3 regions of the uncultured Spongiibacter sp. genome follow, and region 1 is predicted to be linked to each of the others. Evidence: predicted binding sites of a transcription regulator. Region 1 holds the regulator's gene; each other region holds the start of a gene.
What was found. The regulator sigma-54, encoded in region 1, starts transcription at its own class of promoters, with help from an activator protein. The targets are predictions, from matches to a motif close to TGGCACANNNNTTGCNNT.

Region 1 (10,073 bases):
CGGCGCACCTTTCAGGCGTTCAGTTCCGGTAATCAACGCGGTATTGCCATCGACGCTAATGTTCGCACCCATACGATTCATTTCGTGGGTTTGAATCAAGCGGTTTTCAAAGATGGTTTCGCTCACTTTGGCAACGCCCTCAGCTACCGCATTCATCGCCGTGAACTGCGCTTGCATATCTGTGGGGAATCCCGGGTATGGCACCGTCTTGAAACTCACGGCCTTGGGACGTCGGCCTTCCATATCCAGGCTAATCCAGTCTTCGCCATGCTCAATTTTCGCGCCGGCTTCTTCAAGCTTAACCAACACAGCATCTAGCGTGTTGGGATCGATATCCCGCAGTTTAATATTGCCGCGCGTTGCTGCAGCGGCAACTAAGTAGGTTCCCGCCTCTATGCGGTCTGGCATCACCGAATAACTGCAGCCACCTAACTTTTCTACACCATCAATGGTGATGGTTGCACTACCATGGCCGGAAATCTTGGCTCCCATAGCGATTAAGCAATTCGCCAAGTCAATAATCTCTGGCTCTCGCGCCGCATTTTCCAGAACTGTTCGCCCCTCGGCCAAACACGCCGCCATAAGAACATTCTCGGTGCCGCCGACGGTGACCATATCAAACAAAATATGGGCGCCCTTCAACCGCCCGTTGGGACAGGTTGCGGTAATGTAGCCTTCATCGACGTCGATCTGCGCGCCCATGGCCTCCAGGCCACGCAAATGCTGATCAACAGGACGGCTGCCGATCGCACAGCCGCCGGGGAAAGACACTCTGGCGCGCCCAAAATGGGCCAAAAGCGGACCAAGCACTAGGATCGACGCCCGCATGGTTTTCACCAATTCGTAGGGCGCGGTGGTCTGCTTCGTTGTGGCACCGTTGATTTCAACGCAGAGTTTCTCGTCAACCAACAGCTCAGTACCCATGCTACGCAGCAGGGCGATCATGGTAGTAATATCGTGAAGATGGGGCAGGTTACTGACTCTTACCGGCTCACTGGATAGCAGAGTCGCCGCCAGTATCGGCAGGGCCGCATTTTTTGAACCTGAAACGCGTATCTCTCCGCTGAGCGGACCACCGCCGCGGATTAACAATTTATCCATGAGAGCTCCTGCGCCGCCAACTACCTATTTGCCCATCAGGCTTCGGCAGGGGTCAGCGCCTTAATATTAATAGCGTGGAGAGAACCGTCTTTAATCCAGTCGTTCACGGCGGCATATACCAGCTGCTGACGCTTCACCGGGCGAAGACCGGCAAAGGCATCGCTGATCACTTGCACATCGTAATGATTACCTTCCCCACTCACTTCAAAAACACCATCTGCGAAGTGTTCGCGGAGTCGCGCCAGGATCTGTTCTGCTTGCATGCCTAAGGTATTCCGTAAATACAAAAATTAGGCGACGAATTGTACGCAATTGCGGCGGTCTTGGCGAGAAGACCGCCGCAGGTCTTCACTTGGCGGCCTGCTCCATCACCTCTCTCGGAGCAACCGTCCAGTTGTCGATCACTTTATCAATGTCGCCATCATAGGTCGCCACTGCGGTAGTGAACTGGTTTTGGTAGATCAACCCCAAATTCAGCCCCTCGATAATCACGTTGCGCAGCATCCAGTTACCGTCGCGCCCACGGCGAAGGGTATAAACAACTTCATAGGGCTCAGCGCGCTCGCCGTAGATGTGCTGGCGCACGCCGACGCTACCGGACAAATCCGCATCAGCAGGCAGCGGAAGTACTTCTATTTTGTTGCCATTGAAACCAAGCAGACCCTTTGCGTAGGTGTTGATCAAACCGTCTTTGAAGTTCTTGGTAAAGCGAATCACATTGTCGCGAAATTGCTCCCGCTCCTCTTTGGTGCGCAAGCTCTGGTAATACGCACGACTGCCGTATTTGCCCATTACCCCGCGAGCAAAGCTCTGGAAATCCACAACCTCATCCATAATTCGACGCACTTCGTCGTTAAAGCGTTGCGGATCTTCGGCAACGTACTCGCGCGCCTCTTCAATCACTTTCATCAATTCCTGCGTGGTACCCGCCACCACTTCATGAGGCCCGCGCTGTGCGTCAGCCGCCGACACGGCGCCCGCAAATACCACCAAACCCAGCGCCAAAAGCATTTGTTTGAACATTTTTTATCTCCGATAGTTAAGCCACGACCCGCATTACCGCGAATAGCCTGCCCTACACCCTTGCTAAGACAGCAGTTTACGGAATTGGCTCCCCGCACGACGACGAGGTAAACCTGTTAATTTTTCACATTGGAAATTATCATAGCGAAAATTAGCCGCCGCTTAACGGCATTATTGCAATAACGAGGTTTCCTCCCAACGATGGCATCTTCTTATCTCGACACTGCTAAACGCGTTATTCGCATGGAAGGAGACGCCGTCGACGCGCTCGGCGAGCGTATCGATGACAGCTTTAATCGCGCCTGCGAACTTCTTCTAAACTGCAAGGGCAGAGTCGTTGTCACCGGCATGGGTAAATCGGGCCACATCGGCAACAAACTGGCGGCGACCCTGGCCAGTACAGGCACCCCCGCATTTTTTGTACACCCCGGGGAGGCCAGCCACGGCGATATGGGGATGATTACCGCCGGCGACGTGGTGATAGCCCTGTCAAACTCGGGGTCAACTGCAGAACTGGTCACCCTGATCCCGCTGCTTAAGCTGCTGGCCGTACCCGTGATCGCCATGACGGGAAAGCCCAACTCGGAGCTCGCCAGCAGCGCGGATGTCCATCTCGACGTCGGCGTAGAACAAGAGGCCTGCCCACTGAATCTTGCCCCGACATCCAGCACGACCGTAACACTTGTAATGGGCGATGCGCTCGCCATCGCGTTACTGGAGGCCCGCGGCTTCACCGCCGATGATTTTGCCTTCTCTCACCCCGGCGGCGCGCTGGGTCGACGCCTGCTGCTGAAGATCGACAATATTATGCACACCGGGGAAGCCATACCGCACATCAATACTGGCGCCAAGCTCAGCGATGCCCTGCTGGAAATGAGCAGTAAAGCGCTGGGTATGACCACGGTACTCAATGAAGACGGCAGCCTGGCGGGTATTTTCACAGACGGCGACTTGCGGCGCGCGATCGACCGCGGCATTGACATTCACCAAGCGAAAATAGACGACGTGATGACCGCCAACTGCCGCAGCATCAAGCCCGGCACACTGGCCGCAGAAGCACTGCGCATTATGGAAGATAATAAAATCACCGTCTTGGTCGCTCTGGACGATCACGCAAAACCAGTAGGCGTGATCCACACCCACGACCTGCTTAAAGCCGGCGTCGCCTAAAACAGGGAACACCATGCAAACCATTCTCGAAAAAGCAAAAACGGTCACCCTACTGGCAATGGATGTCGACGGCGTACTGACCAATGGCAGCCTCTACTTTGGCAATAGCGGCGAGGAAATGAAAGCGTTCAGCATCCTTGACGGGCTGGGTATTAAACTGCTGCGCGACGCCGGCATCCGCCCCGCCATAATCACCGGCAGAACCTCTGAACTGCTGCTGCGACGCGCGCGAGAACTGAGCATCGAGTTAATCTACCAAGGCAGGGAAGACAAAGGCACGGCACTCGAAGAACTGCGCCAAGACCTCAAGCTAAGCTACGATCAAATCGCCTACGTGGGTGACGATTTACCCGACTTAGCCGCGATTCGAGCAGCGGGCCTGGGCATTACCGTCGCCAATGGTCACCACTTCGTCGCTCGCCATGCCGACTGGCAAACGCGTGCCGCAGGGGGCAGTGGCGCTGTGAGAGAGATCGCCGAGCTTATTTTGATGTCTCAAGGCAAGCTCAACGACGCACTTGAGCAGTTCCTGTAAATGGCTGCGCCGTCATTCAATATCAACGCTGCATCGGTCCTATCGGTACTGGCCGCTATCGCGGGCACCGTGATCTACCTCACGCAATTTAGTGAGAGCGGGAAATTGAGCCTGACTGACAGCTTCGAAGCCATCCCCGATGTTGACTCCCACCTACAGGGCATCGAAGGCTTGAAATATCGCCAAGACGGCAATGTGGCATACCGCTGGCGCGCCGACAGTGCCGAACGCATGATTTCCTCGGGCAACATCCAGCTCAATCAGCCCTTCTACATCGGCAATATCGGCGAGCAGCGGCCGTGGACGGCGCAAGCCATTACCGGCACACTGTCACAAAATGGCCAACAACTGCAGTTGCGTGGCAGTGTTGTTGTTGAAGACTTAATTCGCGAAGCACAAATCCACACAGAGCAACTCAGCATTGACCTGGAGCAAAGCCTGGTAGCAACGGATCAGCCACTGCGACTGCAACTACCCAATGGCGAAACCCAGTCGGAGGGCATGACGGCCGACCTCGTTAACGAGAAAGTCGAGCTGCTCGCGAAGGTAAAAGGACACTATGAACCGCAATAATCTACGCACCTTCGCTATTAGCGCCCTGCTCTGCCTCGCCAGCAGCGTGCACGGCTTGCCCGATGACCGCCGCCAGGCCATCAACCTCAGCTCAGATAAAGCCACCTATGAAAACAATCGCGGCATTTACACGGGCAACGTCAATATGTCGCAGGGCAGCCTGATTATTCGCGCAGACAAGCTGATTATTGTCGAGGCTGACAGAAAAGTAACCAAGGTTATTGCCCATGGCAGCCCCGCCCATTTTGAGCAACAACCCCGCGCCGGGGAAGGCGTCGTGGTCGCCAGTGCCCGACTCATAGAATACAGCCTAAATGCCGAGGAAATCCTGCTGCAAAAAGATGCCACCATCCGACATCAGGGCTCCAAGATCAGTGGCGATCGCATTGTATACAGCGGGCGCAAGCAAATGGTCATTGCCGATGGCGGCAGCCACAAACTCGATGGCAGGGTACAAATGACCCTACAGCCTCAGCAGGGCGTGAGTGATACCGATAGCCCTGCTCCAAGCACCACCCCCGACACCCCGGAGACTCCCCGCTAACATGCCCGTATTGAAAGCCAGCAACCTCGCTAAAGCCTACAAAGGCAGAGAGGTAATCAAAGACGTCTCCCTGAGTATTAACAGCGGTGAAATAGTCGGCTTGTTGGGTCCCAACGGGGCGGGAAAAACAACCTGTTTTTACATGATCGTCGGCATCGTCAACGCCGACCGCGGCCGCATTCAGCTCGACGACAAAGACCTGACACCGCTTTCCATCCAAGGTCGGGCCAAACACGGCGTCGGCTACCTCCCTCAGGAAGCATCCATATTTCGGAAGCTGAGCGTCGCTGACAACATCATGGCGATATTGGAGACCCGCAGCGACCTGAACCGCAAGCAACGCAAAGAAAAGCTCGATGCACTGCTACAAGAATTTCACATTGCCCATATTCGCCAATCGCCGGGTATGGCGCTCTCGGGCGGGGAACGGCGCAGAGTAGAAATTGCACGAGCACTGGCCACCGAGCCCAGTTTTATTCTGCTCGACGAGCCCTTTGCCGGGGTAGACCCCATATCGGTGAACGATATTCAGCAGATTATTCGCCACCTGCAGGCGCGCGGCATCGGCGTCCTAATTACCGACCACAACGTGCGAGAAACCCTCGATATCTGCGAAAAAGCCTACATAGTTGGCGAAGGTCGCATCGTTGCTGAGGGCAATGCCGAGGCCGTGCTCAACAACCAAATCGTGCGGGACATCTACCTCGGCGACACATTTACCCTTTGATCAAAAAATCGGCACAGCAATTGCTTTAAACGCCTATTGCAGCGGTGCGGCTGCGGGACTACACTGACCCTGAAGCATCGTCGTTTATGGCTACATAACGGCATTTAATCCCTCAGGTATGGTTGTAGTAGAAGTCATTGCCTATGAAACAATCGCTCCAGCTAAAAGTCGGTCAGCAGCTGACCATGACGCCCCAGCTGCAACAGGCGATTCGTTTATTACAGCTCTCCACCCTCGACCTTCAACAGGAAATTCAGTCGGCACTGGACTCCAACCCCCTGCTGGAAGTAGAGGAAGACAGCGACAGCCCGGAACCCCAGAGCAGCAACAGCCAGAGCGAAAGTAACGCCAATGAGGCTGACAGCAAAACGACCTCTGCTGAGGAGGCGCCCAGCAACGACGCTGACAGTGAATGGGCCGAGCGCAGCGACATCCCCGAAGATTTGCCGGTAGACAGCCAGTGGGAAGACGTCTACCAAAGCTCCGCACCTAGCTCCTCCACGGCCGGTAGCGCCGACGACGACTACAACAATGACTATCGCCACGGCAGCTCAGAGTCGCTCCAGGACCACCTGCGCTGGCAACTCAACCTCAGCCGGCTTTCAGAACTTGATCGCATCGTCGCTGATGCCATCATCGACGCGATCGATGAAAAAGGGCGGCTCACCGTCAGCCCCGAAGAGCTGGTGGACGCCTTCGACGACGACGATATCGAAATAGAAGAAGTGAATGCCGTCCTTCACCTCATCCAGCAGTTTGACCCCCCAGGTGTTGGCGGCCAGGACCTTCAAGAATGCTTGCTGATTCAACTTCGACAGCTCTCCCCAGACACCCCATACCTGACTGAAGCGCTGCAGATTGTCGAGCAGCATATGCCGCAGCTCGGCAACCGTGATTACAACCAAATCATGCGCCGCTGCCGGCTAAAAGAAGACCAACTGCGCGACACCCTGGCACTCATTCAAACGCTGAACCCCACTCCTGGTGACTGCGTGGGTAACGACGAAACGGAGTATGTGGTACCAGACGTATTCGTCAGCAAAAAAGAAGGCCGCTGGCTGGTTGAGTTAAACCCGGACATCGCCCCGAAAATACAAATTAACAGCCACTACGCATCGCTAGCCAAAGACAGCGGCACCAGCAGCGACAAAGACTATATTCGCGACAACCTCCAGGAAGCGCGCTGGTTCATTAAAAGTCTGCAGAGCCGCAACGAAACACTGATGAAAGTCGCCACCAAGATTGTTGAGTACCAGCGCGGATTCCTGGAGTACGGCGACGAAGCGATGAAACCGCTAGTGCTCCACGATATCGCCGATGCAGTGAGCATGCATGAATCGACGATCTCACGGGTTACCACGCAAAAATATATGCATACCCCGAGAGGCATCTACGAACTCAAATATTTTTTCTCCAGCCACGTCTCGACCGATACCGGAGGAGAATGCTCCTCCACGGCGATTCGTGCACTAATCAAAAAATTAATTGCCGCAGAAAATCCCAAAAAACCGCTAAGCGACAGCAAAATCACCCAACTGTTGGCCGAGCAAGGCATCAAAGTTGCCCGGCGAACCATTGCAAAGTACAGGGAATCACTAGTCATTCCGCCCTCTAACGAACGGAAAAGACTGGTCTAATAAGGCCCCAAAAGGCCCAAACAACGCGCCGGGAGGCGCCGGATGTTCTCAGCGATGAAGGAGCAAGATATGCAAATAACCGTCAGTGGTCACCATGTTGAAGTTACCCCGGCACTTCGCGATTACGTCAACAACAAACTCGCCAAGCTGCAACGGCACTTCGACAATATCACCAATACCGACGTTACCTTGTCAGTAGAAAAGCTGGTTCAAAAAGCTGAAGCCACCGTACATGTGGCTGGCGCCGATCTGTTCGCCACCTGTGAATCAGAGGATATGTACGCGGCCATCGACAGCCTCACCGACAAGCTCGATCGCCAGCTTATTAAACACAAGGAGAAAAACCTGGGCCACTAAAGGCCCGGGGATGTTCCGGAAACGTAAACATGACCCTTGATTCAATACTCAGCCCCGGACGTACCCACTGCGGTACGTCTGTGGGCAGCAAGAAACGCCTACTGGAACAAATTTCTATTTTTGTCAGTGAGGATAATGCGCAATTCAACGCCGACGAACTGTTCAACGAACTGCTCGCCCGCGAGCGACTCGGAAGCACAGGTATCGGGCACGGGGTTGCGATTCCCCACTGTCGCAGCCAGCAGTGCACCGAAATTACCGGCATGCTGCTTAAACTTGCCGAGCCTATCGACTTCGAAGCGATAGACGATCAACCCGTGGACTTAGTGTTTGCGTTGATCGTTCCTGCCGAAGCACACGACGAACACATTAAAGTGTTGGCAAGCTTGGCCAACGCCTTCAACGATGACGCTTTCCGCCAGCAGCTTCGCAGCGCAGACAGCGACAGCAGTCTTTATGAACGTGCGGTAGCGAGCTAGGCGTGAAGCTTATTATTCTCAGCGGCCGCTCAGGTTCGGGCAAAAGCACGGCGCTGCACCAGCTCGAAGACGAAGGTTTCTACGCCATCGACAACCTGCCGGTGTCACTGCTACCCGCACTCGTTACCGAACTCTCTCAAAGCACACTGAAAGTTCATCAGCAGGTTGCTGTCTGTATCGATGCGAGAAACTCACAAACGGAGCTCGCCCGCTTCCAAGAACTGTGCAAACAAGTTCGAAGCCTGGCCAGCTTGCGTATTCTTTTTTTGGATGCCAGCGACGACAAGCTCATTAAGCGTTTTAGCGAGACCCGTCGACGGCATCCACTGAGCACCGACTCCCAGCCGCTTAGCGACGCGATAAAGCAAGAGTCTGCGCTGTTGGAGCCCATTGTCGCCGAGGCATCGCTGACCATAGATAGCAGCGACATGACTGTGCATCAATTGCGCGCCACCATACGTGACCGCGTTCTCGGCGTCGACGCTAGCCGCATGGCACTACAACTAAAGTCCTTCGGCTTTAAGCGCGGCCTACCCATTGATGCCGACCAGGTCTACGATCTGCGCATGCTCCCCAACCCTCACTGGGACGAGGCACTGCGCAGCCTCAGCGGCCGCGACGAGGCCGTTCAGCACTTCCTCGATGCCCAGCCGCAAGTCCAACAGATGTATAGCGACATACTCACTTACCTGCTGCGCTGGCTGCCTGAGATAGAATCTGCCGGTCGCAGCTACTTCACCATCGCGATCGGTTGCACGGGTGGACAACATCGCTCAGTATACATGGCCGAAAAGCTGGCTAAGGCGCTTCGCGACACCTGTCCTGGCCTGCAAGTTCGCCACCGCGAACTTCAGCACTAACCTGGGCTGGACAAGGCGATGCAAGAAATCCAAATTCCTATCATCAATAAACTCGGCCTTCACGCCCGTGCTGCGTCCAAATTCGTAACCACCAGCACCGCATTTGCCTCTCGCATTCAGGTGTCGGCGGGGCAGCAATGGGTCGACGGAAAAAGCATCATGTCGGTAATGATGCTCGCGGCCAGCAAAGGCATGACACTGCACATTCGCTGCGAAGGGGAAGACGAACAAGCAGCCCTGGACGCTCTCGTCGACTTGATCGAACGCCGCTTTGACGAAGGCGAATAAATCAAATACTGCGCATTTCAGCGCGATTTCGCCCGTCTGCAATTGTTGCCCAGCGAAGATTAAAGGATAATTCTCGCCACACTGTGTGACTGCTATCCAGCAGAAAGCCGAACGCAACGCAGAGAGCTATATGGCCCAAACCGCAGAAAAGCCCCAAGCTGAAAGCCGCCTAGAGCTACTGAATGAAGCTCTGGGCTCCGGCGCGTTTCTGCAAATTCGGCGTATGCTCAACGGCCTGCCTCCCGTCGATGCCGCCCACCTTATTGAGTCAACACCGCAAAAAGTACGGGGCGTGCTGTGGCAACTTGTCGATACCGAAAATGAGGGTGACATTCTCCAGCACCTGAGCGACGAGGTGCAGAGTCAGTTCCTGCGGCACATGGATGCCGAGGAAGTCGCCGCGATCACCGAGGGCCTCGAAACCGACGATATCGCCGATATACTCCAGCAACTTCCGGACCGCGTGATTCGCGAAGTGCTGGAGTCGATGGACCATCAAGACCGGGTGCGCGTCGAGCACATACTGTCCTACGACGAGGACAGTGCCGGTGGTCTGATGAACACCGACACCATCACTGTAAGGCCGAACATCACCCTGGATGTCGCGCTGCGTTACCTGCGGCGGCACGAAGAGCTTCCCGCAATGACCGATAGCCTGCTGGTCGTTAACCGTAATGACCAGTTCATTGGCTCACTGTCGCTGCGGAAACTGCTGGTCTCGGACCCCAGCGTTACCGTTCGTGAAATCATGGACACCGAAGTTGAGCCCATTGTGGCGT
Region 2 (10,073 bases), on a different contig from region 1:
TAGGCGCATTTATTTTACCTGCCACAAGCTTGTCGCTAGGCCTGTTTTTCGCCTGCCAAAATATTGTCAATTCAGTGTTTTGATTACCTAAGTTATTGAAAAATATAATTAAAATTTGTTGGTATGGCTATTGCACTATCCCCCCTGAGTTAAACGATAGGGCAGTAACATGGCAGAAATACTCACATTCGGTTCCTCGGCGTCTCCTGCGACAGAGTCCCTCGCGATAGAGGCCTGCATGCGCGAGTTCGCGTCAACGCGTGTATTCCTGGAGCATTGCCATGCGACCTTGCCCGGTGTTGTTGGTGCTCTGCATCGTCGCATCGATGGGGGGGAAGCGAAATGAAACAGTTAATCGCCAAAGACCCCGCATCAATTGCTGTTCGCGATCTTGCTACGCGCGTTGCCAGGACGGATGCCACGGTATTGATTTGTGGGCAGAGCGGCGTCGGCAAGGAAGTTTATGCCCGCTACATACATGCGCAATCGCGCCGTGCTGACGGCCCCTTTGTTGCGGTGAACTGCGCCGCGATTCCGGAAAACATGCTCGAGGCCATGCTGTTTGGTTATGAGAAGGGCGCGTTCACCGGGGCGATAAGCAGCCACGCGGGCAAGTTTGAGCAAGCCCAGGGCGGAACGCTGCTGCTGGATGAAATCTCTGAAATGGATATTGGCTTGCAGGCCAAGTTATTACGTGTGCTGCAGGAAAAGGAAATTGAGCGTCTTGGTAGCCGACGCAGTATGAACCTGGACGTGCGCGTCATCGCGACCACTAACAGGGATCTGCGTGAGGCCGTATTGGCCGGCGAGTTTCGCGAGGACCTCTTTTACCGCTTGAATGTTTTTCCCCTTTGCCTGCCCGCCCTGTGTGAGCGCCGGGAAGATATCTTGCCGCTGGCCGAACACTTTCTCGAGCGCGATGAGTCTATCGACAGTGCGCAGTCGGTGCTCACTCACGATGCCCGCGAAAAACTACTTAGCTACGTGTGGCCGGGCAATGTTCGCGAGCTCGACAACGTTATTCAGCGCGCGTTGATTTTGCGCCAAGACCACCGTATTAGCGAAAGAGATATCCAGTTTGAGCAGGGTATGCAGCTGTTTTCCACGGCGACAACTGGCAGCGCCAGCGCGCCGTTGGATGGTTTTATGCGAGATCAGGAACGCCAGAGAATTAGCGACGCCCTGCGCCAGGGCCGCTCAAAGAAAGAAGCGGCCGAAATTCTCGGTATTAGCCCGCGCACCTTGCGCTACAAATTAGCCAGGCTGCGCGAGCAGCAATGCCTGCAAGGTTAATGGAGAGTTGTCATGTCAGACGGAATGAAAGTTGACTCTATCCTCAACCAGATACGTGCGCTGCGCGAGCAAAGCGCGATGCCAGGTGCCGCCGATGTGCGGGACCCGGGGCGCATTGATGCGGCACCGAAGGTCGATTTTTCGCAGATGTTGCAGCAGTCGCTTCAGGGGATTAACCAAACTCAGGCGAACGCCAGCCAGTTGGCAACGGCGTTTGAGCGCGGCGACCCGAATGTCAGCATCACCGAGGTGATGGTGAATATGCAAAAGGCCCAAGTCTCGTTTAAGGCCGCGGTGGAAGTGCGAAATAAGGTCGTTGACGCCTATAAAGAAGTGATGAGGATGTCAATGTGACAACGAGCGTGCTGCGTGTAAGAAAGGGTTTGAGTCATGGCTGATTCGCAAAGCATTTCTGTTAACAGTGTGTTGCAAAGCGCCGCCAAAAACGACGTGCTGCGCCAGCTGCTGATTCTGGTCGGTATCGCCGCCAGTGTTGCGCTGGGTGTTGCTGCAGTGTTGTGGTCGCAAAGTGGTGACTATCGTGCGTTGTACTCCTCACTACCGCCGGAGCGCGCATCGTCAGTTGTTGATGCGCTGAATGTGGCGGGAATTCCTTATCGTATTCAGGATTCAACCGGCGCAATAATGGTTCCAGCGGAGCAAATTTATGATGCGAGAATCCGTCTTGCCGGACAAGGCCTTGGTAAAGACGGCAGCGGTATGGCCATGCTGGAAAAGGAGCAGGGCTTTGGCGTTAGCGAATTTATGCAGTCAAAAAAATACCACTACGCGCTGGAGCAGGAACTCGCCAGCACCATAGAAAGCCTGCAGCAGGTACGCAGGGCAAGGGTGCATTTGGCGATCCCCAAGCAATCGGTATTTGTGCGTGACCGCAAAGCGCCGAGCGCATCGATTATGTTGGATGTGTACCCCGGCAGCGAAGTCTCTAAGCGCAATGTCTCGGCCATTATCAATCTGGTGGCGAGCAGCATCGGTGGTTTGAATGCCGAGGATGTCACCGTGGTGGACCAGCTGGGGCAGCAGCTCAATGAAAGCCGCAGTGATGGTGATCAACTGGAACTGAGTGATAGGCAGTTCACCTATCGCCGCCGCATTGAGCAGGCGTACGAAGAGCGGATCGCCGATTTGATCCGGCCCATCGCCGGCTCCGGCCGCGTTAGGGTAACGGTGGCCGCGGATGTGGATTTCAGCAGTGAGCAGGAAAGCCGGGAAAGCTGGAACCCCGACCGACAGGTGGTGCGCAGTGAACAGATTAACGAACAGCTCAATGGCGGCGCCGCCCAGGGGCGCGGTGTGCCGGGTGCCCTGTCGAATCAACCACCGCCAGCGGGTGTTGACGGCGAGGGTGGTGAGCAGGCGAATGCTGACGCCGGTAATCGCTCGGTTATTCGCAACTACGAAATCGAGCGGGTGCTGGCGCATAGCAGTAACCCCAGCGGCAGCTTGAAGAAACTCTCGGTCGCGGTACTGGTGGACAATCACCGCCGCGTGAACGAGGCAGGGGAAGTCGTCGTGGAGCCCATGACCAACCCAGAGCTTGAGCGCATGACATTGTTGGTGAAAGACGCAGTGGGCTTCGAAGAACAGCGCGGCGATCGGGTGACGGTGATGGCGGCAGATTTTCGCGAAACCGTAACCTTCGACGAAGAGGCGACGGGTCCTGCGATCTGGGAGCAGCCCTGGTTTGCGAATTTGGTGCGGCAGGTGTTGGTTGGCGTTGCCTTGCTATTCATCGTGTTTGCGGTGCTGCGGCCCAGCGTGAAAACCTTGCTGCAACACAAGGCGCCTGCGCCGGTGGCGAGTGCGGACGAGCCGGGAATAAGCGGCGAGCTGCAACAGCAGCCAGTGGCCGCTCTTGGGGCGCCGAACGCGGGGGGCTACCCTCAAGGCATTAGCTTTGAGCAGCAGTTAGGCGATGTTCGTGGAATGGTTGAAGAAGATCCGCGCCGCGTGGCGCAGGTCGTTAACAGATGGGTGACTGAAGACAATGGCTAATGCAAACGCCAGTGGCGCGACGGCAGCGCCAGCAATTCCCGGCTGTGAAAAGGCTGCGTTGTTATTGCTAATGATGGGCGAGAACTACGCGGCCAAGGTGCTGCAACATATCTCGCCCGACGATGTCGAGCGTATCGGTTCGGCAATGGCAAATATCAAACGTGTTGATAACCAGCGAGCGGTGGAGGTTGTTAAGGACTTTCACGAGAGTGCAGCGTCTGAAAATTCGCTCGCGGTTGGCGTTCAGTCCTATGTCCGCAAGATGTTCACCAATGCCTTGGGTGAGCAAAAAGGCGGCAGTTTGGCCAAGCGCGTACTCGGCGACGAGGCTGGCAGTGAAATGGATGAACTGCGCTGGGTTGAGCCTGAAGCACTGATGCAAATGCTCAAAGACGAGCACCCGCAAATGATCGCCATTACCCTCGCTCATCTGGAGCAGGAGCAAGCAGGAAAAGTACTGGCGCAGTTTCCCGAGGCGGTGCAAAACGATGTGGTGTATCGCGTCGCGAATATGAAAACGATTCCCGATGCGGCGATGACCCAGCTGCAAAATGTATTGAAGAAAAAACTGTCAGTAACGGCCAAATTAAAGAGCCGGGATATCGACGGCGCGGCGGCAGCGGCGGGCATTATCAACGGCTTGGACAGCGACGCCGAGACACGCATTCTCGATAGTGTTGCAAAAAATAATCAGGAGCTGTCGACCAAGATTCAAGACCTGATGTTTGTCTTTAGCAACCTGATTAACATCAGTGACAAGGGCATGCAGCAGTTACTTCGTGAAGTGTCTTCTGACCTGCTGCCAATTGCCTTAAAAGGCGCCTCAGAAGAGGTGCGCGAAAAAATTCTGCGCAATATGTCCAAGCGCGCACGAGAGATGTTAGTCGACGATATGGAAGCGCGTGGGCCAATAAAAATCAGCGAGGTTGAGCAGGCGCAAAAAGAGATCCTCACGATTGCACGTAGCCTGGCCGATAGCGGCCAAATTGATTTGGGTCGCGGCGGTGATGACTACATTTAATCAGCGACAGGCTGAGGTGGAACGGTGACAGCGGGCTTCCAGCAATTTATTCCCAGAGACGTCGAGACGCCGGTGGCAGAGCCGGCAGTCGACCAGGCGACGCGACCAGCCAACAGTTGGCAGCTACCTGAAATGCGCGGTGGCGCCAGCAATCGTAGTCGGCCGGCCCCAGCGACTGACGCGCCAGCGGAGCTCGCCGATGAGGTCGTTGACGAGCTGGCCACGCTGCGTGAGCAAGCGCGACAGGAAGGCTTTGCCAAGGGTGAAGCCGAGGCGCGTACGCTGCTCGCTGAACAGAGCCAACAACTGCAGTTGGCAATGGCGGCGCTGCGCGAGGCGCAGGCCTGGCTAGAGGGCGAGGTGCAGAAAGAGGTCATATTGCTGGCCCAGGAGTTGGCACAGGCGCTGATTGTGAAAGAGATCGACGCTGATCCCGAGATTGTAACCCTGGCGGTAGAGCGCGCCGTTGCCATGCTGCCCTCGGCAGAGGGGCATATTCAGCTGCAACTGCACCCCGCGGATGCGCAGCTGCTCAGGGACCATGCGGCCGTTGCCGAGCCACTCGCAGCTGCTTGGGACATTAGCGAAGATGCTGATATTCGCCGCGGCGGCTGCGTGATCAAAAGCCGAACCTCGCAGGTGGATCAGCGCACCGACAAGCGCTTGCGGGCCTTGCTTGAACAGGTACTCATTGATGAATCTGGTCAAAACTAAAGCCGAAACACAGCACGCTCTGGTCTCGCAACTGCGTGGCTTGCGTGAGCGCTTACATCACATTGAAAACACCGAACCCGCGGCTGAGGGGCAGTTGCGGCGTATTGTTGGCACTTTGCTAGAGGCTGAAGGCTGCAAGGCCGCTATCGGTGCCTATTGCGAGGTGGAGACCCTCGACGGCCAGTGGCTGGAAACCGAAGTGGTTGGCTTTGCCAGCGATCATCTGTTGCTAATGCCCACCGGCGAACTCCGCGGGGTGATGCCCCATGCCCGGGTGAGGCCGATTCGTAAAAGCTCCAACATAGCCGTCGGTGATGGCCTGTTGGGCAGGGTGATCGACGGCGCTGGCGAACCGCTGGACGGTCGCGGCCCGCTGCGCTGCGAACAGCAGCGCCCGCTAAACTCTCCCCCGATCAATCCACTGGTCAGGCGCCCCATACACCAGCCCCTGGATGTCGGTGTGCGAGCGATAAACGCCATGCTTACCGTGGGGCAGGGGCAGCGACTGGGTCTGTTTGCCGGCAGTGGTGTGGGTAAGAGTGTGCTGCTGGGAATGATGACGCGTTATACCAATGCCGATGTAGTGGTGGTTGCCTTGATCGGTGAGCGTGGGCGCGAAGTGAAGGATTTTATCGACAATATTCTCGGCGGCGATGAAATGCGCAAAGCGGTGGTGATCGCGACACCTGCCGACCACCCGCCACTGATGCGTTTACGGGCAGCCTGGCTGGCCAGTGCGGTGGCCGAGCACTTTCGCGACCAGGGTAAGCAGGTGTTATTACTGATGGATTCGCTAACGCGCTTCGCGCAAGCTCAGAGGGAAATTGCGCTGGCGACCGGAGAGCCGCCGGCAACAAAGGGCTACCCACCGTCGGTGTTTGCTCGCTTACCTGCCCTGGTGGAACGGGCCGGCAATGGTCGGGAAGGTGGTGGTTCGATTACGGCGTTTTATACCGTGTTGGCAGAAGGGGATGATCAAAACGACCCCATTGTCGACTCCGCCAGGGCGATTTTGGATGGACACATTGTGCTGTCTCGAAGTCTGGCGGATGCGGGGCATTTTCCCGCGATTGACGTAGAGCGTTCCGTTAGTCGCGCAATGAACGACATCACCGACAAGGCTCATCAGTCGATGGTGCGTCAGCTGCGACAGCTGATTTCGCTTTACCAGCAAAATCGCGACCTGATTAGCATTGGTGCCTACCAGCGTGGTACCGACAGTCGAGTCGATCAAGCAATAGCACTGTGGCCACGCATACAGGCGTTTTTGCAGCAGGATTTTGATGAGTCGGAGGGCTTTGACCAATCCCTCGACAAACTCGCTGAAATTGTCACCTTCAATGATGACAGCAATTTGCAGGACACTATCATTCAGTAGTGCTCTGCGCCGGTAACCGGGGACGTTCGCTATGAGTCATGCAAAGAAGTCACAACGCCTCAAGCCCGTGCAGGAATTTGCCGAGCGCGAAGAGCAAGAAGTGGCGCAGCGCTATGCCGCGGTTCAACAGCAACATCAGCAACAGCGAGATAAATTGACCGAGCTGCAGCAGTATTACGATGATTACCGTCGCGCGACGGAGAGTCGTCACTGTGACCTTAAGCATCTCCAGGAAAGCCGCTTGTTTCTCTCCCGCCTGGCGCAGGCTATTCGTCAGCAGAGCGATACAGTGGCGCGCTGCGCCGCACAGCTCGACGACATACGCCAACAGTGGATGACCGCGCGCCAACATAGTATGAGCATGGAGCAGCTGCTGGAGCGTTATAAGCGCGTCGAGCGTCGAGAACAGGATGCCCGCGAGCAGCGAGAGAGTGATGAGCTGTCATCGCAACGCTTCGTGTGGCGCCAGCGTCACGCCTAATCTGAACGGGCCAGTCAGCCTTACTATTATTCCCCTCTATCCTACCCCTTGCTCGGGCTTTGATACTCACGCGAGCCAATCACTTTGCGGAGCCATTGTGCGCGGTATGCCGAAAGTCCGCATTGGCACATCAATTGCTGTAATCCACTCAGTGACGATAACTTGGCAGCCGCCATTATCGCTGTGTCGACGCCATGCGGGACGTTTCCGCGCAGGGCTATCGGACAAAATGGGATGAAAATATGAATACTGTACAGGCCATTTTTGCATCACTTACCCCATCTGCTGCGGGAACATCGCCGGACCTGGAGGGCCTGCCTCTGAGCGACGGCGACGCCTCGCCGCTAGCGGCTTTCAGCGATTTACTAGCCGCGCAACAAACGCCTGACGCGCCGGTTGAGGGGATTAGTTTCGACCATTTGTCCGCTCAGGCGCTGGCGCGATTGGCGGGTGACGAGGCCGAGCTGCCGAGCCCTCAGGATGAATTAGTTCAGTCGTCTGATTTACTGAAGGCCGATGGTGGCGAGGGCGGCCAGCCCTTGCCGCTAATCGGTCAACCATTGCCGCAAAGCAGTACTGTGCTGCCGCCGCAGTTATCCTCTTTTGGCGCGGTGGCTGAAGCAATTCGCAGCCAGCGTCCTGTTGCGCAGAACATAGAGGCGCAAGTGGTCGATGCAGCAAGTATCTCGCCCAGTACGCCGGTTAGTCCATCGCCCGGTGCATTGCAGACCAAGCCGCAAATACACAGTGTTGCCATAGCTGCGGACCCGGCTGCTCAACATGCTGCAGCGTCAATGGCGTCGGCGCCCATAGTGAATGCGCCAGTGACGCCGCGCATCGCCAGCGCGCCACCGGCCATTGAGGTAGCGAGTGTCGATGCGGGTGCCGACAGCCTGGAGTTTGCGGATCTGACACGGCAGTTAACTATCCGACCAGCGCCGCCAGCTGATCGGGCAGCTGTTCAGTTCACCATTAGTCAAAACCCCATTGACGACCCCGCGTGGAGCCAAGCGGTGGCATCGCGCATACAGTGGATGGGCAGTACCGGAACGCAAACCGCACAACTGCAGCTGAACCCGGAAGAGCTGGGAGGCATCCACGTACAGTTGAGTATGCAGGGCGACAAGGCGTCGGTGCAGTTCCAAGCCCAGCACAGCGAAACCAGCGAGTTGATCGAACGTTTGATGCCGCGGTTAAGCCAGGCAATGGAGCAACAGGGCATGCGCCTGGAAGAGGTCAAGGTGAGTCACCAATCCGCCTGGGCCGACGCACAGCAACAGCAGCAAAGTCAGCAGTTTTCTGACCGCGCTCAGCGCGGCGTGGTGCATTTCTCCGGTGATGCGGAGCCCGCTAGTGAGCCAGAGGCCAGCCGAGAAGACAGCGCGCCTAAAGGGTCTTCAAGAGGGGATTCGGCGGTAGATGACTATGCATAACTAACCCCAGCATAGCTAATACCGGTATAGCTAACCCCGGTATAGTTAATTCCGACTTAGCTCACCCCGGCGTAGTGAATGCTAGCGCTGGCAAATCTTCTCGCGCCTGTCGCCACCACTGAGGTTTAGACAGGCGCCGATCTGTTTGAACGTCTTCTCTTCACTTGCCGCCAATGGGCGGCCGCTGGCCTGCCAAATTCTTGGCGCGAGGGCCTGAAGTTAGCTTAACCTTATGAAATAAAAGCAAAAAAATATCTGGCATAGCCTTTGCAATTTTCTCTCTACGCGACATGTATTCGTTGGTTTTTTGGCACCTCACCGGTGAGAGAGAAGGGCAAAACGCAATGTTTAAAAACAAATTCGTATTGATTGGCTTGGTCGTTGTGCTGCTGGCGGCAACCGCAGGGGGAACGTGGTTTGTGATGCGCGGCAGTAATGAACCTGCTGCAGAGGCAGAAGCTGCCGTACCGGCCGTGAAGGCGCCGATCATTCACAGCCTGTCACCTTCATTTGTGGTCAATCTCTTTAATGAGCGGTCTACGCGCTTCTTGCAGGTAGACGTTGAGGTTATGAGCCGCGATGAAGAAGTGATCTCAAAACTTGAAGACTACGAAGTTCGCATTCGCCACGAACTCATCATGATGTTCAGCAGTTTGACGAAGGAAATGATTAACAGCCTCGAAGGCCGCAAGGAAATACAGGCCATGACAGTGGCGACCATCAACAGTGTGCTCGAAGCGGAAACCGGCAAGGGCGGCATTGAAGATGTGTATTTCACCAAATTTGTGATGCAGTGAGGGCGCTGCCATGAGCGGTGTACTGGACCCCGAAGAACTCGAAGCGCTGATGGATGAAGAGCCAAAGGCGAACGACGACGGCAAATACAACCTCGCGCGACAGGATTACGCCGTTCAGCGTCTGATCCCCACCTTGTCGCTCATTCAATCCCAATTTGGCAACGCGGCGGTTGAGCGTGTGCGAGAGTTTGTTAGCAGCGTTGAGAGCATTCGCACCGATCGCATTACGGTGATGAAATTCGACGAGCTGCAAAACACGCTACCCGCGCCCTGCAGCATTTCCTTGATCTCGGGTATGCCGCTGAGCAGCGACTTGTTGATTGCCTTTGAATCGGAGCTGGTCTTTAACCTGGTGGATCGCTATTTCGGCGGTCATGGCGGCGAAGCCGATGCCGCGCGGGAGCAGTTTTCCACATCCGAAATCAGCTTTATGGAAATTCTGGTCGGCGCATTGCTACCGGATATCGCGGTGGCGTGGAAGTCGGTGATGAAGTCTGCCCCCGCTGTGTCCAGCCAGTGTACCGACCCGCGCTTACTCGAAGGCTTTAACGAAGCGGACTCACTGGTCGCGACACGATTCGAGGTTTCCATTGGCGAATTTACCGGCGGGCTGTGGTCGGTAGTGCCCTGGAGCGCCATTGATGCCGTACGCGACAGCCTGGCAGACAGCGGCGCATCCACAGGCAAGAAGCCCGCCAGTGAAGAGTGGCGCAGCCGTCTTTCGCAGCGGGTGGAGGAAGCGCCGGTTGAGCTGGTTGCCCAGCTTCCCAAAACGCAGTTGAGCCTCCAGCGTGTTGCAAACCTTAAGAAAGGCGATGTGATCCCGCTGGTCAGTGCCGAGGATGTGCTGCTCTGCGTGGCCGGGCAGGCGCTATTGAAAGGGCATTTTGGCAGTCACCAAGGTCAACTGGCCGTGCAGATCACAGGTTCTGCCAGCGCC
Region 3 (10,073 bases), on a different contig from region 1:
AAACGCTGTGGCGATGCACCAGCGCCAATTAAGCGCAAAACAATGCTGAATGCAGACGTAGGCGTTATACTCGGCGAGCGATGAATACAGATGACAACACCATGAGCAGCTCCGCCCACGACGACAAGGTTTGGCAAAGTATCCGAGAGGAAACCGCCGCAGAAGTTGAACGCGAGCCTGTGCTCGCCAGTTTCCTGCACGCCACCATACTCAACCACGACCGCCTTGAAGATGCCCTGAGCTATCACTTGGCACATATGCTGGACAGCCCCGCTGCGTCGAGCCTGTTGGTCCGAGAAGTGATCGATCAGGCATTTGCCGCTGAGCCCTGCATTCGCAAAGCATTGCGCGCCGACCTGTGCGCCGTGCTGGAGCGCGATTCAGCCTGCAGCTTGTTGTCAGTGCCCTTCCTGTATTTTAAGGGTTATCACGCTCTACAGTCCTACCGCGTTGCCCACTGGCTGTGGCGCCAGGGCCGCAGCTCATTGGCGCTGTTTTTTCAGAACCGCATAAGCTGTGAGTTCGGTGTCGATATTCACCCTGCCGCAAAAGTGGGACACGGGGTATTGATGGATCACGCCACCGGTATCGTGATCGGCGAGACCGCCGTTGTCGGCAACAATGTTTCACTTATGCAGTCGGTGACACTGGGAGGAACGGGCAAGGAACATGGCGACCGCCACCCCAAAGTGGCAGACGGCGTGTTGATCAGCGCGGGAGCAAAAATCCTCGGCAATATTCGCATTGGCGAAGGCTCCCATGTAGCGGCCGGCAGCGTGGTGTTAAAAGCCGTACCGCCGCACAGCCTCGTCGCTGGCGTGCCCGCCAAGGTGATTGGCAAACCCGATACCGAGGCACCGGCCTTATCCATGAATCACAGCGCCTGCTGCGACGATTAAGGCTTGTACGCGAAAACATATAGTCTGCTGCGACAATGGCTGCTCAACCACAATTAGGGCGAATGCCCTGAGCGCGCGCCTGCTGGTACAGCGGCGCCGCTTTTTTCTGTTGGCGTTGCAAGTCGTTAATCCGGGTTTGGTGAGAGGGGTGGGTCGACATAAACTCGGGCGGCTGGCCATTGCCGGCGGCGCTCATGTTTTTCCATAAATCGATACTGGCTGCCGGGTTAAAGCCCGCTCGCGCCATCAGGTCTACCCCCAATACATCAGCTTCAGACTCCTGGGCGCGGCCGTAGGGCAGCACCAAGCCATATTGCGCACCGAGCCCCAGCATACCCATCACCGTGGCTTTCTGTGGGCTGTCGCCCAGCAACACCGCCAGCAGCTGAGCACCAGTGCCGGTAACGCTTTGCAACGACATTCTCTCTGCACTGTGGTGAGCCAAGACGTGGGCAACTTCATGTCCGAGCACGGTTGCCAGCTGGTCGGCATTTTTCGCGACACTAAAGATGCCGGTATGCACGCCAATTTTCTTACCGGGCAGCGCAAAGGCATTGGCAGACTTTTCCTCAAACACCGCCACCTCCCAACTGCCGCGCCACTGTGCAGGTAAACGCGCCGTGATTGCATCGGCAACACAGGTGACGTAGCCGTTGACCTTGCCATCGCGATTGACCGTCATCTTCTGCTTCATTTCATCGAAGGCCGCGACACCCATCTGCGACATTTCGCCATTAGAAAACAACATTATTTGTCGCCGCCCAGTCGGAGACTCAACGCAGGCAAGCAGGGTAAGTACGGCGGCAGCAAGGGCGACAATCCGTATTGTTTTCATTCCTTCTCTCCAAAAAGCGGCAATCTATGAGTACGTTTGATACGTTGTACATTATGGCACAGGCTCCAGCCTGGCTGGCAATCACCTTAACTGAGGACGCCCCGTGAGCGAAGTGTGTGACTGGTGTGGCAGTGACGAGCAATATCGACACTACCATGACGACGAGTGGGGAAGGCCCTGCAGAGACGACAACAAATTATTCGAGTTTTTGATTCTCGAGTCCGCTCAAGCCGGACTCAACTGGCTAACGATACTGCGCAAGCGCGAAGGCTATCGCAGGCTGTTCGCCAATTTCTCCGCGCCGCATGTGGCGGCATTTACGCAGGCCGATATTGAACGCTTAATGGCCGACCCTTCGATTATCAGAAACCGCATGAAGATAGAAAGCGCGATCAATAACGCCCAGCGCTTCATTGAAGTGCAGCAGGAATATGGCAGTTTCGCCCACTACCTGTGGGGCTTTGTAGAGCACAGACCGATTCAAAATCAATGGCAAAGCCTGGCCGATGTCCCGGCCACTACGCCGCTTTCAGATAGCATTAGCAAAGATATGAAGAAGCGCGGCTTCCGCTTTTTTGGCAGCACGATCTGTTACGCCTATTTACAGGCGATGGGCTTGGTTAATGACCATATAGTCACCTGCCCGGCTCACCAACAATGTGCCGCCCTGGCCTGATGCTGGCTCGGGCACTAATGGCCTCCAGCGTGGACTAATTACCGTATACTCTATTTAGGCGCGGCACAGCGCGACAAGGGGCTTCCACATGACAACCACACGAATTGCACTCAGCCTGCTCACTGCCTTGCTAGTCAGTGCCTGCAGCAGCACGGATGTACGCACCGACTACAATCCTCGCGCGAACTTCGCTAGCTATCAGCAGTACAGCTGGTCTGAAGACAGCGGCGCCGACAAAAGTGTCTCACCGTTTATCGCCGAACAAGTCAAAAGCGCGCTGAAAACCCGACTGGATGCCGGCCTGTATAAGCTGCGTCCTGACGGCGCAGATTTCCTGGTGCGCTACTACATTGCCCAGGCGGCCAACACCATTGACCGCAGCCCGCGGCTGGGGATTGGACTGGGCAGTTTCTCCGGAAATTTCGGCCTTAGCACCTCTGTCGGCGTGCCGCTCGGCAAGGACAAAGTCAATCGCAATGTGCAAATTCTTATCGACTTACTGGACGGGTCCAGCAAAGCATTGAGCTGGCGCGGTTCACTGGTCATTGAACTGGACGACCAGGACCCCAAGGTTAACCAAGCTCGAATAGACAGTGCCGTTGGCGAAATTTGGTCGCAATTTCCGCCGCGCTAACGCTGCGGCGCTAGCGATTGCGCCAGGGAAACAAGCCTGCCAGCGCCTCTGCTGACATTTCCCGTAGCAAAGTCATATTGCGCTCGGGGATGCCGTGGATGTCAGGGTGACTGGCCACCGCCGCGGCTACGCTGTCCTCGCGCAAGAGGTGGAGAATTGGCCACGGCGCCCGGTTGCTGTAATTTGCCGGATCGCTTGCCTCGCAACCCTCGAAACAGTACTCGGGGTGAAAACTGGCCACTTGAAACTGCCCGCGCCAAGGGCTGCTCTCCAGCAGGTCTTCAACAATACCAACAAACTCCCAGTAATCGTCAAAACTCTCTTGCAGTGCTGGCACCACCAGCAGGCTGGTTTCCAGTGTGCCGGGGTCGGTGTCGGCCAATTTCATCAGCTCTGCATAACACCGTTCGAGCAGCGCCTGCGGATCTTGCTCATCGGCAACAGCAATGCGAATGCTTCCCTGCTGCCTGGGCCTCGCCGCAAAGGGGCACAACTGCTGAGCAATCACTACTGAGTCCAGCCAATCACTCACTTCAGCCACTATTTGCGCCTTACCCGCCGCGACGTCCGACATGTTCTTTTCTCCAATTGTTCAGGCCGCCAGTATACCTTCCAGCCCGTCGTAATATAACTGATCGAAATTTGGCCAACCCGCGCTAGACGGATTCGCCATAAGCAGAGCCAGCTGCGCGCCAAGCGCGTAATGTAGGTACTGCTACACTTACATTGAGCACAAGCGAGGTGTCAGCGGTTTAACACATTCGGCGTTCTCGCCGCGAATAAGATTGGGAGCAGTCAATGAAAAGATATTTCTTTCTGGCGGACAATCTCGACAAGTTAGCCGCCATTGAACACGATCTGGAAGAGAACGGCCTGTCCCGTCCTCAAATTCATGTACTCAGCCACGATGATAGTGGTGTCGCCCAGCGTAAACTCAACGAGGTGGAGGCGGTACTGCGCAAAGATGTTGTGTTTGCCATGCAGCGCGGAGCACTCATCGGCCTAGGTGGCTTCGCCCTAGTGTTAGCGAGCGCTCACTATTCTGGCGTGACGCAGATTGCCGGCTGGACACCCTTTGTTTTTCTGGCAATCGTGGTTCTGGGCTTTTTCACCTGGGAAGGCGGCTTATTCGGTATTCAGGAGCCTCACCACGACTTCAAGCGCTTTGAACAAGCACTGAGTAGCGGGCGACACCTGCTAATGATCGATGCGGGCAGTCGTGAGCAAAGCGCCCTGAACCGCGTGACCGCACACTACCCCGAGCTGGAATTCTCCGGCACCGGGGAAGGCGCTCCGGCGTGGGTAATCGGCTTGCAGAACCGCTGGCGGCACTTTGTTGAGGTTATGCCCTGAGCCGGCACAAGACAGCCATAAAAAAACCACGCTTAGCGTGGTTTTTTATGCGTTGTTTAGCGGTGGTATTCCGGCGACAACTCTCTCACCGCGTTGATAAAGGCCCCCGCATGCTCGGGGTCGACCTCCGGCGTGATACCGTGGCCCAGGTTGAAAACATGACCCACACCACTGCCATACTCGGCGAGAATGGTCGCCACTTCTTCACGAATCCGCTTGGGTGAGGCGCGCAGCATAGCGGGGTCCATATTGCCCTGCAGCGCCACTTTGTCGCCAACCCGTTTGCGCGCCGCGCCAATATCCGTCGTCCAGTCCAGGCCCAGTGCATTAGCGCCGGTATCGGCCATGCTCTCCAGCCACTGGCCACCATTTTTCGTGAACAGAATTGCGGGTACGGCACGGCCGTCGTGCTCTTTGATCAAGCCATCGACGATCTGCTTCATATAGCGCAGGCTAAACTCTTGGTAGGCGCGGTGCCCCAACGCACCGCCCCAGGTATCAAATATCTGCACCGCTTGCGCACCGGCGCGAATCTGGTCATTCAAATAAGCGGTAACGCTCTGCGCCAGCTTGTCCAGAAGGGCGTGCATGGTTTCCGGCTCATCGAACGCCAGCGCCTTGCAGCGCCCGTGGTCTTTCGAGCCGCCGCCTTCTACCATATAGGTGGCCAGTGTCCACGGGCTGCCAGAAAAGCCGATAAGCGGCACGCGACCATTGAGGGCGCTGCGAATCGCTCGCACGGCGTCACAGACATAGGTCAGGTCGTTTTCACCATCGACAACCGGCAGCGCCTCTACGTCAGCCATGCTGCGCACCGTTTTGCGAAAGCGCGGCCCCTCTCCGGTTTCAAAATACAGTCCCAGGCCCATGGCGTCGGGAATCGTCAATATATCCGAGAACAGGATAGCGGCATCGAGCGGGTAGCGCTCCAGCGGCTGTAGGGTCACTTCACAAGCCAGCTCTGTGTTTTTGCAAAGCGACAGAAAATCGCCCGCTTTACCGCGTGTCGCCCGATACTCAGGCAAATACCTGCCAGCCTGACGCATCATCCATACCGGCGTGTAATCCACCGGCTGGCGCATTAACGCCCGTAAAAACGTATCGTTTTTCAATTCACTCATGGCACCATCACCTTGCTTCAAACACGACGACGCCGAGCACGGTCGGCACAGCAATGCTGCTACAACCGGGCTCGGCGTCCGTCGTTGGCTATACTTTCAGGTAGTCGAGAATACCTTCTGCAGCTTGACGACCTTCCCAGACTGCAGTTACCACCAAATCGGAACCGCGTACCATATCACCCCCAGCAAACACTTTGGGGTTTGTGGTCTGGAATTTAAACAATTGTTGCTCGGGCGCCTTAACGCCGCCCCAGGACTCCAGCTCAACCTGCTGATCCTTTAACCACTCTGGCGGGTTCGGCTGGAAACCAAAGGCAACCAAGACCACATCGGCAGGGATAATTTCTTCACTACCGGGAATCGCTTCCGGGCGGCGGCGGCCATTCTCATCGGGCTCACCAAGCTGAGTGGTTACCACTTTTACGCCTTCAACTTTGCCGTTGCCAACAATGGCAACAGGTTGGCGATTGAACAAGAACTCCACGCCCTCTTCACGCGCATTTTGCACCTCGCGACGCGAGCCGGGCATGTTTTCTTCGTCGCGGCGGTAGGCACAGGTTACGCTTTGCGCACCTTGGCGGATCGACGTGCGGTTACAGTCCATTGCGGTATCACCGCCACCAAGCACAACCACGCGCTTACCATTGACGCTAATGAAGTCGCCGGCATCCTTTTCCCAACCCATGTTGCGATTGACGTTAGACACCAAGAACGGCAGTGCGTCGTACACGCCGTCGAGGTCTTCGCCCGGGAAACCGCCCTTCATGTACTTATAGGTACCCATTCCCATGAACACGGCATCGTAATCGGCCAGCAGTTGCTCCATGGTGATGTCGGTGCCGATGTCGGTATTCAGGCGGAACTCCACGCCCATTTCTTCCAGCACGCGACGACGACGCTGCACCACGGACTTTTCGAGCTTGAACTCGGGAATACCAAAGGTCAGCAAGCCGCCGATCTCAGGGTAGCGATCAAACACTACAGGCTTCACGCCGGCACGCACCAGAACGTCGGCACAACCAATGCCCGCAGGCCCCGCACCAATGACGGCAACTTTTTTGTCGGTCCATACACGCTTGGACATGTCCGGGCGCCAGCCCAGCTCCAACGCAGTGTCGGTAATGTATTTTTCCGTTGAGCCGATGGTTACCGCGCCGAAGCCGTCGTTCAGGGTACAGGCACCCTCGCACAGGCGGTCTTGCGGACACACACGCCCACACACTTCCGGCAAGCTGTTTGTCTGATGGCTTAATTCTGCCGCCTCAAACAAATTGCCCTCACTCACCAACTTTAACCAGTTGGGAATAAAGTTATGTACCGGGCACTTCCACTCACAGTAGGGGTTGCCGCAGCCCAGGCAGCGGTGCGCCTGATGCTGAACTTCCTCTTCTTTGTAAGGCTCGTAAATTTCTACAAAAGCCTCGCGGCGCTGCACCATATCTTTCTTGCTGGGGTCTTGGCGACCCACATCAAGAAACTGAAATGTATTCTGCAAACGTTCAGCCATATCTTCTACCTCTTCGCTACGCGGCTACTTATTCCGGACGCCGTCTGGTGGTTTCCAGCAGGCGGCTGAGGCTTGCTGCTTTTGGCTTGATCATCCAGAACTTGCCGATGTAGTCGTCGAAATTATCGAGAATATGCTGCCCCCAGGCACTGCCTGTTTCCTCAACAAACTCTTCGATATTGCCGCGCAAATGAGCGCGGTAAGCTTCCAGTGACTCAGAGGTGATCCGGCAGATCTCCACCAGTTCACTGTTATAGCGATCTACGAAGGTGTTCTCTTCGTCGAGTACGTAGGCGAAACCGCCCGTCATACCCGCACCAAAGTTCACCCCGGTGTTGCCCAACACGGTGACGTTGCCACCGGTCATGTATTCACAGCAGTGGTCACCGGCACCCTCAATCACGGCATGAGACCCGGAGTTGCGGACTGCGAAACGCTCACCCGCCGTACCTGCCGCAAACAACTTACCGCCGGTCGCGCCGTAAAGGCAGGTGTTGCCGATAATAGAGGTTTCCTGGCTGGCAAAGGCACTGCCACGCGGGGGATATATCACCAGCTTACCGCCCGCCATACCTTTACCCACGTAGTCGTTGGCATCGCCTTCGAGGTACATATGCAGGCCGCCCGCGTTCCACACACCAAAGCTCTGGCCGGCAGTACCTTCCAAGCGCAACACAATCGGCGCATCTTCCATATCCAGATTGCCGTGACGCTTGGCAATTTCACCGGATATCCGCGCACCAATTGAACGGTCACAGTTATTGACGTGAAAGCTATACTCGCCGCCCGATTTTGCTTCGATGGCCGACAATACAGCCGCCACCATTGCTTCGGCTTTTTCGCCTTTATCGAAGGGCTCGTTGAGGGCAACCTGGCAAAACTCTGGCTGACCTTCAGCATCGGCATCTTTGTGAAGAACGGGCGACAGGTCCAACAGTCCCTGCTTTTCCGTCTCGCCTGCTTTTTGAACCAGCAAGTCGGTGCGGCCGATCAGCTCATCCATGCTGCGTACGCCAATCTGCGCCATCCACTCACGTGTTTCTTCTGCGACGAACTTGAAGAAGTTCATCACCATTTCAACAGTGCCGATAAAGTGGTCGTCACGCAGGCGTTCGTCCTGAGTCGCAACCCCGGTAGCACAGTTATTCAAGTGACAGATGCGCAGGTATTTACAGCCCAGAGCTACCATCGGCGTGGTACCAAAGCCGAAACTCTCTGCGCCGAGGATAGCCGCTTTCACGACATCCAGGCCGGTCTTCAGGCCACCGTCGGTTTGCACCCGCACTTTACCGCGCAGGCCATTGCCACGCAGCGTTTGCTGGGCTTCTGCCAGACCGAGCTCCCAAGGTGAGCCAGCATAACGGATGGACGTAATCGGGCTCGCCGCCGTACCACCGTCGTAACCGGAAATAGTGATCAAGTCGGCATAGGCCTTCGCCACACCAGCGGCGATGGTGCCCACACCGGGCTCAGATACCAGCTTCACCGACACCAGCGCCTGCGGGTTCACCTGCTTGAGGTCGAAAATCAGCTGAGCCAAATCCTCGATAGAGTAAATATCGTGGTGAGGCGGCGGTGAAATCAGCGTTACACCCGGTACTGAATGGCGCAAGCGCGCGATCAAGGCATTGACCTTGCCACCCGGCAGCTGACCACCTTCACCGGGCTTGGCGCCCTGGGCGACTTTAATTTGCAGTACTTCGGCATTCACCAGGTAGTGAGGCGTAACACCAAAGCGGCCCGATGCGATCTGCTTAATTTTTGAAACGCGCTCGGTACCGAAGCGGGCAGGGTCTTCACCACCTTCACCGGAGTTTGAACGCGCACCCAGGCGATTCATCGCCGCCGCTAGTGCTTCATGAGCCTCAGGGCTCAATGCACCCAGCGACATACCGGCGGAGTCAAAGCGGCTGAGAATTTTCTCTGCGGGCTCAACTTCCCCCAGCGGGATGGGGGTGACGTCACTGCTGAAATCCAACAGGTCGCGCAGGGTAGCAACCGGACGTGTGTTCACCAGCTCTGCGTACTTTTTCCAGTCAGCGTAGTTACCACTCTTAACCGCTTCTTGCAGACGCATCACAACGTCTGGGTTAAAGGCGTGGTATTCCTTGCCGTGAACGTACTTGAGCAAGCCACCCTGATCGATTGGCTTGCGCGGCAGCCAGGCGATGGTCGCCAGGGCTTCCTGATCTTGCTGAAGCTGAGCAAAGTTAACGCCGGCGATGCGGCTAGCCACACCTTTAAAGCAGCTATTGATCACATCATCGTCGAGGCCAACGGCTTCAAAGAGCTGGGCACCACGGTATGAGGAGATCGATGAAATCCCCATTTTCGACATGATCTTCAGCAGGCCTTTGTTAATGCCTTTAACGTAATTTTCGTAGGTTGTTTGCTCGTCACCGAGAATTTCTCCGCTGCTCAGCATGTCGCTCAGTACAGCAAAAGACATATAAGGGTAGACGGCGGTGGCGCCAAAACCGAACAGACAGGCCATTTGGTGAGAGTCGCGAGCGCTACCACTTTCAATTACCAGGTTGGCATCACAGCGAAGGCCTTGCTTGATCAAGTGGTGGTGAACCGCACCGGTGGCCAGCAAGCTGTGCACGGTCAACAGGCCGGGCTCCACAGCGCGGTCGCTCAACACAAGAATCACATCGCCACCGCGCACGGCGTCTTCTGCCGCCGCCGCCACATCGCGAACAGCTTGCTGCAGTTTCTTCTCTGCAGGGTCGTAGCAAAGGTCGATGGTTACCCGCGGATAACGTGGCGAATCTACTGCCATCAATCGATCAAACTTGTCTGGCGACAAAACCGGGCTGCTTAGAATCAAACGATCAGCGTGATCGGCCGTTTGCTCGAAGACATTTTGCTCGGCGCCCAGCAACGTCTCCAGACTCATCACGATGGACTCACGAAGTGGGTCAATGGGCGGGTTGGTAACTTGAGCGAATTTTTGTCGGAAGTAGTCGTACAGCGACCGCTCGCTGCGCGACAGCACAGCCATTGGCGTGTCATCACCCATCGAACCAACGGCTTCGTTGCCGCTAT

Region 2: the regulator sigma-54 is predicted to act here: its motif matches at 7,027-7,044, upstream of ABNS66_RS02635 (flagellar hook-length control protein FliK).
Region 3: the regulator sigma-54 is predicted to act here: its motif matches at 3,722-3,739, upstream of ABNS66_RS13105 (DUF1415 domain-containing protein).

What each region holds. Positions count from the first base shown of each region.
Region 1 covers NZ_CAXGPO010000025.1:13,849-23,921, forward strand. The annotation lists gene murA (UDP-N-acetylglucosamine 1-carboxyvinyltransferase) at 1-1,101, opposite strand, end outside; gene ABNS66_RS11335 (BolA/IbaG family iron-sulfur metabolism protein) at 1,137-1,364, opposite strand; gene ABNS66_RS11340 (ABC transporter substrate-binding protein) at 1,450-2,124, opposite strand; gene ABNS66_RS11345 (KpsF/GutQ family sugar-phosphate isomerase) at 2,326-3,294, shown strand; gene ABNS66_RS11350 (HAD hydrolase family protein) at 3,308-3,829, shown strand; gene lptC (LPS export ABC transporter periplasmic protein LptC) at 3,830-4,402, shown strand; gene lptA (lipopolysaccharide transport periplasmic protein LptA) at 4,389-4,946, shown strand; gene lptB (LPS export ABC transporter ATP-binding protein) at 4,948-5,673, shown strand; gene ABNS66_RS11370 (RNA polymerase factor sigma-54) at 5,817-7,310, shown strand; gene raiA (ribosome-associated translation inhibitor RaiA) at 7,380-7,667, shown strand; gene ptsN (PTS IIA-like nitrogen regulatory protein PtsN) at 7,697-8,146, shown strand; gene rapZ (RNase adapter RapZ) at 8,149-9,006, shown strand; gene ABNS66_RS11390 (HPr family phosphocarrier protein) at 9,025-9,294, shown strand; gene mgtE (magnesium transporter) at 9,425-10,073, shown strand, end outside.
Region 2 covers NZ_CAXGPO010000003.1:42,364-52,436, reverse strand. The annotation lists gene ABNS66_RS02675 (hypothetical protein) at 170-346, shown strand; gene ABNS66_RS02670 (sigma-54 dependent transcriptional regulator) at 343-1,293, shown strand; gene fliE (flagellar hook-basal body complex protein FliE) at 1,306-1,647, shown strand; gene fliF (flagellar basal-body MS-ring/collar protein FliF) at 1,684-3,309, shown strand; gene fliG (flagellar motor switch protein FliG) at 3,302-4,330, shown strand; gene ABNS66_RS02650 (FliH/SctL family protein) at 4,355-5,044, shown strand; gene fliI (flagellar protein export ATPase FliI) at 5,025-6,422, shown strand; gene fliJ (flagellar export protein FliJ) at 6,454-6,903, shown strand; gene ABNS66_RS02635 (flagellar hook-length control protein FliK) at 7,146-8,336, shown strand; gene ABNS66_RS02630 (flagellar basal body-associated FliL family protein) at 8,681-9,133, shown strand; gene ABNS66_RS02625 (FliM/FliN family flagellar motor switch protein) at 9,144-10,073, shown strand, end outside.
Region 3 covers NZ_CAXGPO010000034.1:1,441-11,513, reverse strand. The annotation lists gene ABNS66_RS13130 (SAM-dependent methyltransferase) at 1-32, shown strand, start outside; gene cysE (serine O-acetyltransferase) at 81-899, shown strand; gene ABNS66_RS13120 (M48 family metallopeptidase) at 943-1,734, opposite strand; gene ABNS66_RS13115 (DNA-3-methyladenine glycosylase I) at 1,838-2,410, shown strand; gene ABNS66_RS13110 (DUF4136 domain-containing protein) at 2,499-3,044, shown strand; gene ABNS66_RS13105 (DUF1415 domain-containing protein) at 3,055-3,618, opposite strand; gene ABNS66_RS13100 (NAD/FAD-utilizing enzyme) at 3,843-4,397, shown strand; gene hemE (uroporphyrinogen decarboxylase) at 4,454-5,518, opposite strand; gene ABNS66_RS13090 (FAD-dependent oxidoreductase) at 5,607-7,025, opposite strand; gene gltB (glutamate synthase large subunit) at 7,054-10,073, opposite strand, start outside.